Linked DNA regions of Anaerosoma tenue. The protein of the gene in region 1 interacts with the protein of each later gene in a pairwise test. Links are inferred from orthologs where the notes say so. Each region holds a gene or a part of one and is shown on either strand. Other genes may lie near its edges.

Region 1 (5,422 bases):
CTCCTGGGTCACATCGACATCGCCATCGCGCTCGGCATGTCTCTTGGTGTCGTTCCCGGCGCCATGTTGGGCGCCAGGGTCACGGCGGCGTCGCAGGAGAAGACGGTCCGAGTGGCCTTCGCGGCGATGCTGCTGGTGGTGGGACTGCTACTAGCGGCCAACGAACTGGGCTGGCTGTCCTCATGACGGGGCGCGTCTTCACGGACGCCACGGCGGCCCAGGTAGACAAGCTTGCGCGGGCGCTGGTCGCTGCCCGTGTGTTTCCCGACGAGCAGACGCTCCGTGCGCACCATCGCGACCGTCCCTGGACGATCCAGGTGAGCGGGCGGGGCGATGTGGCCGTGCTGGACCGGTGGCGCGACCACCTCGACCTGCTTGGCATCGACGCCCTGTGGTGTCCGGTACGCCATATCGGCGACGCGGTCACCCACCTCTCGGTCTGTGCGGCCGAGCACGGATTCTCCGGTCTGGTGAGCCCGCCGGTCATGTCCGGCGATGTACCCGTGTATGAGGCCGCAGGCATGCGCGTCCGCGAGACGCTCGCCGTGCTCGAGCTCACCCCGGTGAGCCCCGCGGCCGTTCCCGGGCGCCCCGATGTCTCGATGCGACCCGCCCTGACGGCCGACGCCGAGGAGATCATCGCCATCGACGGCGAGTGTTTCGAGCCGTTCTGGCGCTACGATCTCCGCTTGATGCGGAGGTTCCTCGATGCCGGCGGGGTCACCTTGGCCGAGCGTGACGGGCGTTGCGTCGGCTATACTCTGAGCACGGTCGACCGTGGGTCGGCGGTGCTGGGTCGGCTCTGCGTGCGCGCGTCCGACCGCCGTGTCGGCATCGGATCGCTTCTGCTGGAGGCGGCCGTTTCGCGAGCACGGGACGGCAGGGCGCGGCACATGACGCTCTCGGCGCGGACGGGGAACGCCGCCGCGCTGGCGCTGTATCGCTCGGCAGGCTTTGCCGATACGGGTCGGCGCTACGCGTTCCTCACGGCCGGCGACGAGACGGGAAGGGGTCTGGGCCATCGCATCGGTTCGCTCATGGGTCGTTGACGCGACCCTGCTCCTGGCAACGGCGATCATCGCCATCGTCGTGGGAGCGGGTCTGTTCGGGATGGTGCCCGAGCCGGTGTTCATCGCTGCCACGATCGCCCTCGCCACCACGGCGGTGGGGACCGTGGCGATGCGGCTCATCAGCCGCCCCGATCACATCAAGGCGCTTCAGTCACACCAGATCGTGGTGATCGCCGACCGGTCGCTGGCGTACCTGCGCCGTGGTCTCTACGCCGAGACCGCGCAGGAGGTCTGCAGGCTGGCGCTCGCCGAGAGCGAGGCGGCTGCGGTGGCGATCACCGACACCGAGACCGTTCTCGGTTTCGCGGGCATCGGGGAGGACCACCACGAGGTGGGCGGGCCGATCCTCACGAAGGCCACGCGCGAGGCGCTTGAGACCAACGAGCATCGCATCCTTGGCACGAAGGACGAGATCGGCTGTCCACGGCGCGACTGCCTGTTGCGCGCGGCGATCGTGGTTCCGCTGGAAGTCCGCGAGAAGCCCGTAGGTACGCTGAAGTTCTACTACACCACGGCCAGGCTGTTGAACGAGACCCAGATCGCCATGGTGAGCGGTCTCGCCCGCCTCCTGTCGACACAACTCGAGCTCTCGGAGCTCGAGCACCAGACCGAGCTGGCGTGCAGGATGGAGCTCAAGGCGCTGCAGGCGCAGATCAACCCGCATTTCCTGTTCAACACGATCAACACCATCGCGATGATGATCCGCACCGATCCGGGAGGCGCGCGCGACCTCCTTCGCGAATTCGCGGCCTTCTACCGGCGGATGCTTGAGGACAACGAGGGGCTCGTCCCGCTCGAGCGCGAGGTCGAGTACGCCCTCACCTATCTGCGGTTCGAGCAGGCACGGTTCGGCGACCGCTTGCGCGTGGTCTCCGACCTCGACCCCGAGGTGCTGGCGACCCACGTGCCCGCGTTCATCCTGCAGCCGATCGTGGAGAACTGCGTGCAGCACGGTGTCCGCGAGGAGGGTCCTCTCACCGTGTCGATCACGGCCGGCAGGGTCGATGGAGACATCAGCGTGGCGATCTCCGACGATGGCGTGGGAATATCCGAGGAGGACCTGCCGCGCGTGCTCGAGGTGGGATTCGGGACCGGCCTCGGTATCGCTTTGGGCAACGTCCACGATAGACTGAAGGGGCACTTCGGCCCCGGAAGCGGCCTGAGCGTGGAAAGCGAGGGCGGAGAGGGGACCGTGGTGACGGTGACGATCGCGTCCTCGCCGGAGAGAGTGGACCGATGACCACGATGCTCAAAGCGTTGCTGGTGGACGACGAGGTCCCCGCGCGCTCCGAACTCCGCTACCTGCTGGGCGAGGCCGGCGGCGTTGAGGTCGTGGGCGAGGCCGGCAGCGCGAGCGAGGCGCTTCAACTCATCCGCGCCATTCCGTACGATGTCGTCTTCCTCGATGTCAGCATGCCGGGACTCAGCGGGATAGAGTTGGCCGAGGCGCTTTCCGGGCTCGACCATCCTCCCGCGCTCGTGTTCGTCACCGCGCACAGCGAACATGCGGTGAAGGCCTTCGAGGTGGCCGCCACCGACTATCTCGTGAAGCCCGTCGAGGCCGCGCGGCTCAAGATGGCGATCGAGCGCATCGCCCCGGCCGCCGAGACACCGGTGCGCGTGGAGCGGATCCCCGTGGAGAAGGGCGGTCGCAAGCTCCTGCTCCAGGTGGCCGATATCACTCACGTCATGGCCAAGGACGACTACAGCTACATGTTCACTGATGGCGAACGATACCTCTCTACGTTCTCGCTGGCCGATCTTGAGAGCCGCCTGGAGTCGCAGGGGTACTTCCGGGTCCACCGCCGCTTCCTTGTGAACCTCTCCCACGTGGCCGAGGTCGCTCCCATGTACGGCGGCACGATGGAGCTGACGCTGAAGGACCGGGCGCATACGCGCATACCCGTCTCAAGACGACGCGCACCTGCGCTGAAGCGCGTCCTGGGAATCTAGCCGTGCTGATCGGCGTGCTTTCAGACACCCATGGAACGCTCCCGCCGGGGGTCGACGAGGCGTTCCGGGATGTCGACCGGATCATACACGCCGGGGACATCGGCCCCGCATGGATCCTCGACCACCTCGAGGCGATCGCCCCGGTGATCGCGGTACGGGGGAACATGGACTCGGGCGAGCTTGAGTGGCGGTTGCAGGACCGCGCCGTCATCCAGGCCGACGGACAGCGGGTCATGGTCGTCCACCAGGCCGCGCCCCTGCTGCGTGCGGGAGTGCCCGAGGGGGTCACCGTGCTGGTGAGCGGTCACACGCACCGGGCCCGCGTGGAGCATGTCGGCGGACTCCTTCACGTGAACCCCGGAAGCGCCGGCGGCCGTTCGCGGGATGGCCGGGGTCCCACCGTTGCCCTGCTCGACTGTGCCGCTGACCCGCCCACGGCCAGCATCATCGAGCTCTAGCGGCTTCCACCGCGCGTCCATTCGCCGACGAGCGGCCCTCTCACACCGGTGAACGGCGGACGGCGCGCTCCGTGAACGGCGCGTGAGCCGCTTACCGCTTCTGCCGCACCCTCCGCCGACCCGCTGCCGCCGCACGCGACAGCTTCGTTCCATCCCTCAGGCCCTCGCGTCTAGTGTGGTCTTGCGGGCGTGCGACCGCCGCCCGTTGGACAGCTGGGGAGGTGGGACGTATGGACGTTTGCATCAAGGGTTCTGCCGAGGACGTCAGGCTCGGTGACATCGATGAGATCTGTCACGAGATCGGGCGCATCCTTCTGCCGACCGACGGTTCCGCACCGTCTGTTGCGGCGACCGAGTATGCGGTGATGCTCGCGAAGACGTTCGGCGCATCGGTCAAGGCCATCTACGTGGATACCGGCCTCGAGGCTCTTGAGTATCCCGAGGAGGTCATGGACGAGGACGTCTACGAAGGCGTCCATGCATCGGTCAAGGGGCTCGTGCTCGCCAAGACCATGTGCGAGCGCAACGGCGTGTCGTGCGAGGTCGAGGTGGTGCAAGGCGGCGTAGCCAAGCGGATCGTGCACGTCGCCGAGGAGTGGAAGGCCGACATGATCGTGGTCGGCGACACGGGGCGCACAGGCCTCAAGCGTATAGCCCTGGGCAGCGTGGCCGAGACGGTCGTCAAAGGCGCGCCGGTCCCCGTTCTTGTCGTGAAAGCCGAGTGATCGCCGGTCGCTCACAGCCGTCTTCGGACGAAGGAGGTGCACAGATGGGAGAGACGACAGCACATGGCTCGGCAGCCCTCTCTGCCGACGGTCGTCAAATACAGCACGGCGATCACATCGACACGATCGAAAGCGTCGACGCCGTGTTCCGGGGCCAGCGGAAGCTGAGCTTCACGTACGGCGCGATCTTCTTCGCGGTGACCCTCGGGGTCCCCGCGTCATCGGTGTGGTGGAAGACGTGGTATTCGGTAGAGGTCTGGGGCGGGTTCACCGCCAACTACCTCTTCGTAGGGTTCTTCTACTTCGTCTTCCTCTGGGCCATGGCCTGGACCTACTCCAAGCAGGCCGACAGGCTCGACGAGCGTCTGCTCGCGATGGCCGATGAGATCGCCGCCCGCACCGCCCACGAGGAGGTGCAGTCGTGAACACGATCGCCATCATCCTCGTCATCGGGCTGACGCTCTTCACGATCGGCCTCTCGATCTTCTCGCGCCGCTTCACGCGCACTACGGCCGACTTCTATCTCGCCGGCCGCAAAGTCGGTTCGTTCGCCAACGCCTCGGCGATCTCAGGCGACTACCTGTCGGCCGCCTCCTTCCTGGGCGTGGCCGGTGCGATCTACGCGTCCGGCCTCGACGGCATCTGGTATGCGGCCGGTTTCGCCGGCGGCTTCATGGTCGTCGTGCTGTTCATCGCGTCACCGCTCCGCCGCTTCGGCGAGTACACGGTGGCCGACTTCGCCTTCGGCCGGTTCGGCAGCAACCGCATCCGGCTGATCACGGTGCTCGGCGTGCTGCTCACGTCGCTCTTCTACATGGCGCCGCAGATGTACGGTGCGGGCACCACGTGGCAGGTGCTCGTGGGCGGCGGGTTCCTCGGCATGGACGGGTATACGTCCGGTGTCGTCGTCGTGGCCGCCATCATCGCGTTCTACGTGTCCGTGGGTGGCATGAAGGGCACGACGATGAACCAGATCTTCCAGTTCTGGTGGCTGGCGTTCGCGATGATCCTGATGGTCGTCTTCGCGTTCGGCAACGGGTTCAACTATCCGGAGGCCCTTGAGGCCGAATCGCAGCAGCCGATCGTGAACACGAAGGCGTACACGGCCGAGCAGCTCACAGCACCCGATGACGCGGGTGTCACGCCGTACGACAAGGCGGCCGAGGTCATGACCGCCGAGGAGATGACCGAAGTCGACGAATTCATCGAGTCGGGA
Region 2 (4,334 bases), on another replicon or contig:
TCGAGCTCGAGTTGAAGCTGCTGGCTGATGCGGCGCTCGTGGGACTCCCGAGCGTGGGAAAGTCGTCGCTGATAGCGCGGATGAGCGCCGCGCGCCCCAAGATCGCGGACTACCCCTTCACCACGCTCGTCCCCAACCTGGGCGTCGTCTCCAGTGGCGAGCAGTCGTTCGTTGTGGCGGACGTCCCGGGACTCATCGAAGGCGCCAGCGAAGGCGCCGGCCTCGGCCACGCGTTCTTGCGGCATATCGAGCGGACCGCGCTGATCATGCATGTAGTGGATCTCTCAGGAGGCTACGAGGGGCGGGATCCGCTGGAGGATCTTGCGATCATCGACGGTGAGCTTGCGGCGCACGCGGAGGACCTGTCCGGACGTCCGCAGGTGGTGGTGGGCAACAAGATGGATGCCGAGAGGGCCGCCGAGAACTCCGCGCGTGTCTCGGCATGGTGTGAAGAGGCCGGCCGGCCGTACTTCGCAGTCTCGGCGCTCACCGGCGAGGGTATCGGCCCGCTCATACGCGCGGTGGCCGCGATGGTGCACGAGTTGCGCCAGGAGATGCCGAGCGGGGAGCCTGCCTACGAGGCCGAGTACATCCACGTGCCGCGACGGGATCGCGAGATCACGGTGTCACGTGCGATCGACGGTGGATGGGATGTCACGGGCTCGGGTGTTGAGCGCGTCGTGATCATCACCGATATGCAGAACGAGGAAGCCGTTGCGCACCTGCAGCGGCGCCTGGCGAAGATGGGCGTGGAGCAGCGGCTCAGGGAGGCGGGCGCGCGCGATGGCGACACCGTGCACATAGGCCCGGTATCATTCGAGTTCGAGTCGTACGCTGATGACGGGGGCGAGGACGGGCGTGTCTAAGCACACGGTGGTGGTGAAGCTCGGCAGCTCCACGCTGACCGGCTCCGATGGGCGGTTGGATCGCGACTACCTGGGGCGGCTCGCCGCTCAGGTGCGGCGACTGCGCGACAACGGATACCGGGTAGTGGTCGTCACGAGCGGGGCGATCGCCGCCGGGTTCGAGTCGCTGCGGTTCGATGAGCGGCCCACCGACGTGCCCACGCTTCAGGCCACCGCCGCCGTAGGACAGGTTCTCTTGCTCGACGCGTACCGGGAGATCTTCGCCACGCAGGCGCTTACGATCGGCCAGGTGCTGGTGACCCGGCACGATGTGGGACACCGTCAGCAGTACGTGCACGCATGCCAGACGCTGGAGCGCTTGCTCGATCTCGGGGTCGTGCCGGTGGTGAACGAGAACGACACCACAGCGGTGGAGGAGATCCGCTTCGGGGACAACGATTACCTGGCCGCCCTGGTGGGGATGATGGTGCACGCCGACCTGGTGGTGCTGCTCACCGACATCGAGGGTCTGTATTCGGCCGATCCGCGCGTGGACGTCGCGGCGCGACTCGTGGAACGCGTGGAAGAGGTCACCGATGAACACCTCGCGCGTGCCGGCGGTCCCGGCAGCGGCGTTGGGAGCGGCGGCATGGTGACCAAGCTCGAGGCCGCCCGAGCGCTCATGAAGGCGGGGATCCCGATGGTGATCTGCGACGGGCGCCGGGAGGATGTTGTGGCCGATGCGGTCGCCGGCAAGCCGGTGGGGACCCTGTTCGCAGGCGAGAAGGCGGCCGTGAAAGGACGCAAGCTCTGGCTTGCCTATGCGGGGCACCCGCGAGGTTCCGTCACGATTGACGATGGAGCGAAGCGCGCCCTATGCTTGCGGGGTGGAAGCCTGCTCCCGGCCGGTGTCGTCGACGTGACCGGGAGCTTCGTCGTCGGTGATGCCATCTCTGTCACGGATCCGGACGGCCATGACATCGCGCGCGGACTGGCGGGGATGTCCTCAGCGGACCTCAAGCGCGTGCGGGGGCTCAAGACCGCCGAGATCTCGCGCATCCTTCCCAACTGGGACGGTGCGGAGGTCGTCCATCGCGATCACCTGGTGATACTGTAGGCGCGACCGATGTGAAGGAGTCGATGGAGATGTCGGAGGTCCACGACCTGGCCGCACGGGCACGGCAGGCCGCTATCGCGCTGGCGAGCACGTCGACGGATCAGCGGAACCGCGCGCTGCTGGTGATGGCGCACGCGCTGGTGGCCAAGCAGGATGAGATCATCGCCGCCAACGAGGAAGACCTCGCGGCGGCCCGCGCCAAGGGCACCGCACCGGCGCTGCTCGACCGGCTCGAGCTCAACCCGATGCGCATCAAAGCGATCTCCGAGGCGCTGAAGAGCCTGTCGGTGCTTCCGGATCCCATCGGAGAGGTCGTGAGCGGCTCCAAGCTGTACAACGGCATCTCTCTCACGCAGGTGCGCGTGCCTCTCGGCGTAGTGGCGATCATCTACGAGGCCCGTCCCAACGTCACGGCGGATGCGGCCGGACTCTGTGTGAAGACGGGCAACGCGGTCATCCTTCGCGGAGGCAGTCTTGCGGTGAACTCGAATCTCGCGATCACCCGGGTGCTCTCCAACGCCGCGGTGGGCGCGGGGCTTCCCGAGGGCTGTATCCAGTCGGTCGCCTCCACCGATCGCGAGGTGGCCAACGAACTGATGGGTCTTCACGGGATGATCGACGTTCTTATCCCGCGCGGCGGGGCCGGGTTGATCAAGAGCGTGGTCGAGAACGCCAAGGTCCCGGTGATCGAGACCGGCGTGGGCAACTGCCACGTGTACATCCACGAGGCCGCCGACCCGCACATGGCGCAGCGCATCGTCGTCAACGCCAAGTGCCAGCGTCCGGGGGTATGCAATGCGGCCGAGAGCCTGCTCGTGGATGAGGCGGTCTACGAGCGTGTGCTCCCGCCGATCCTGCGTGCGCTTGAAGACGCCGGCGTGACCGTGCATGGTGACGAGAAGACGCGTGCGCTCGGCTCGATCATGCGTATCCAGGCCGCCACGGAGGACGACTGGGCCACCGAGTACCTTGACCTGCGCATCGCGTGCAAGGTGGTGACGGGCCTGAACGAGGCGATCGCCCACATCAACCGGTATGGCACCAAGCACAGCGAGGCGATCGTGACCGAGGACTACACTGCGGCGACGCGGTTCTTGAACGAGGTGGATGCCGCGGCGGTGTACGTGAACGCGTCGACGCGGTTCACCGACGGCGGCGAGTTCGGGCTTGGCGCCGAGATCGGCATCTCGACACAGAAGCTCCACGCGCGCGGCCCGATGGGGCTGGCGGCGCTCACCACCACGAAATACCTGGCGATGGGAAGTGGACAGATACGCGAGTGAGGAAGCGACTCCGCCTTGGCATCATGGGCGGCACGTTCGACCCGATCCACTACGGTCACCTCGTTGCCGCTGAAGAGGCCCTTGTCCAGTTCAATCTGGACAAGGTGCTTTTCATGCCCACGGGTACCCCTGCGCGCAAGACGGACCAGCGCGTGACCCCGGCCGAGCACCGCTACCTGATGACCGTCATCGCCACTGCGAGCAACCCCGACTTCGAAGTGAGCAGGCTGGAGATCGACCGCCCCGGAGTGACGTACACGGTCGACACGATGACCGAGTTGCGTACCCGGTACGGGGACAGCGCCGACCTCTTCTTCATCACCGGTGCGGACGCCGTGCTGGAGATCCTCACCTGGAAGGACTCGGCGCGTCTGGCGGACCTGTGTACGCTCATCGCGGCTACACGTCCCGGCTACGACCTGTCGCCGTTCATGGAGCGGCCGGTGCCGTCGGGTCTGCGGGTTGAGACGATGGAGGTGCCGGCGCTGGCCATATCGTCCACGGACATCCGTGCGAGGATGGCGTCGCGCAGGCCTGTCCGCTATCTCCTCCCGGAGGCTGTGGCGGCGTACGTGAGCAAGAACCGTCTCTACCGGGGGGACGGCTGAGGTGGCGACGTCGTACGAGGCCGCACAGGCCGCCATCATCGAGCGCCTGTCCCCTGAAGCGGCGCGGCACTGCGAGCGTGTGGCGTCGGTCGCCGCCCGCCTGGCGCAGCGCCACGGCCTCGACGCCGAGGAGGCGCGGGTGGCCGGACTCCTGCACGACTGGGACCGGGAGACCCCGGGAGCGGAACTGCTCCGGCGGGCGGAGCGGCTCGGGCTGCCCGTGACGGATACGGACCGCGCGGTCCCGTATCTGTTGCACGGCCCTGTGGCCGCGGCCGAGATCCGCGAGGTGTTCCCGGAGTTGAGCGACACGGCGGTGGAGGCGATCGGAGCGCACACGTTCGGGGCTCCGCACATGGGGGCGCTTGCGATGGTCGTCTACATTGCCGACGTGATCGAACCCGGCCGCACCCATGACGGCGTTGGGCTGCTGCGCGAGCGCGCGGAGAGCGCGGGGCTGGCGGAGGCGTTCGCCGATGCG

The links. Proteins that work in one complex are often made in the same cells at the same time.
Region 2: the proteins of MSB02_RS10055 (region 1) and MSB02_RS00705 interact in binary tests that used the Escherichia coli proteins (3 or more experiments, as listed by UniProt). The link is inferred for Anaerosoma tenue from one-to-one orthologs.

Annotation. Positions count from the first base shown.
Region 1 is NZ_JALNTY010000004.1:91,420-96,841, forward strand. Bases 1,341-4,169 are described here. They hold MSB02_RS10055 (LytR/AlgR family response regulator transcription factor), read left to right. Parts: upstream 1,341-2,315; coding sequence 2,316-3,023; downstream 3,024-4,169. Other genes in these bases: MSB02_RS10050 (histidine kinase), read left to right, coding at 1,341-2,310; MSB02_RS10060 (metallophosphoesterase family protein), read left to right, coding at 3,026-3,481; MSB02_RS10065 (universal stress protein), read left to right, coding at 3,712-4,169. Outside these bases: MSB02_RS10040 (sulfite exporter TauE/SafE family protein), read left to right, coding at 1-186; MSB02_RS10045 (GNAT family N-acetyltransferase), read left to right, coding at 183-1,049; more of MSB02_RS10050, read left to right, coding at 955-1,340; more of MSB02_RS10065, read left to right, coding at 4,170-4,206; MSB02_RS10070 (DUF485 domain-containing protein), read left to right, coding at 4,251-4,631; MSB02_RS10075 (sodium/solute symporter), read left to right, coding at 4,628-5,422. UniProt on the Escherichia coli protein: Member of the two-component regulatory system BtsS/BtsR, which is part of a nutrient-sensing regulatory network composed of BtsS/BtsR, the low-affinity pyruvate signaling system YpdA/YpdB and their respective target proteins, BtsT and YhjX.
Region 2 is NZ_JALNTY010000001.1:125,811-130,144, forward strand. Bases 1,288-4,118 are described here. They hold MSB02_RS00705 (glutamate-5-semialdehyde dehydrogenase), read left to right. Parts: upstream 1,288-1,991; coding sequence 1,992-3,245; downstream 3,246-4,118. Other genes in these bases: proB (glutamate 5-kinase), read left to right, coding at 1,288-1,962; nadD (nicotinate-nucleotide adenylyltransferase), read left to right, coding at 3,209-3,853; yqeK (bis(5'-nucleosyl)-tetraphosphatase (symmetrical) YqeK), read left to right, coding at 3,855-4,118. In the rest of the region: GTPase ObgE, read left to right, coding at 1-866; more of proB, read left to right, coding at 859-1,287; more of yqeK, read left to right, coding at 4,119-4,334. UniProt on the Escherichia coli protein: Catalyzes the NADPH-dependent reduction of L-glutamate 5-phosphate into L-glutamate 5-semialdehyde and phosphate. The product spontaneously undergoes cyclization to form 1-pyrroline-5-carboxylate.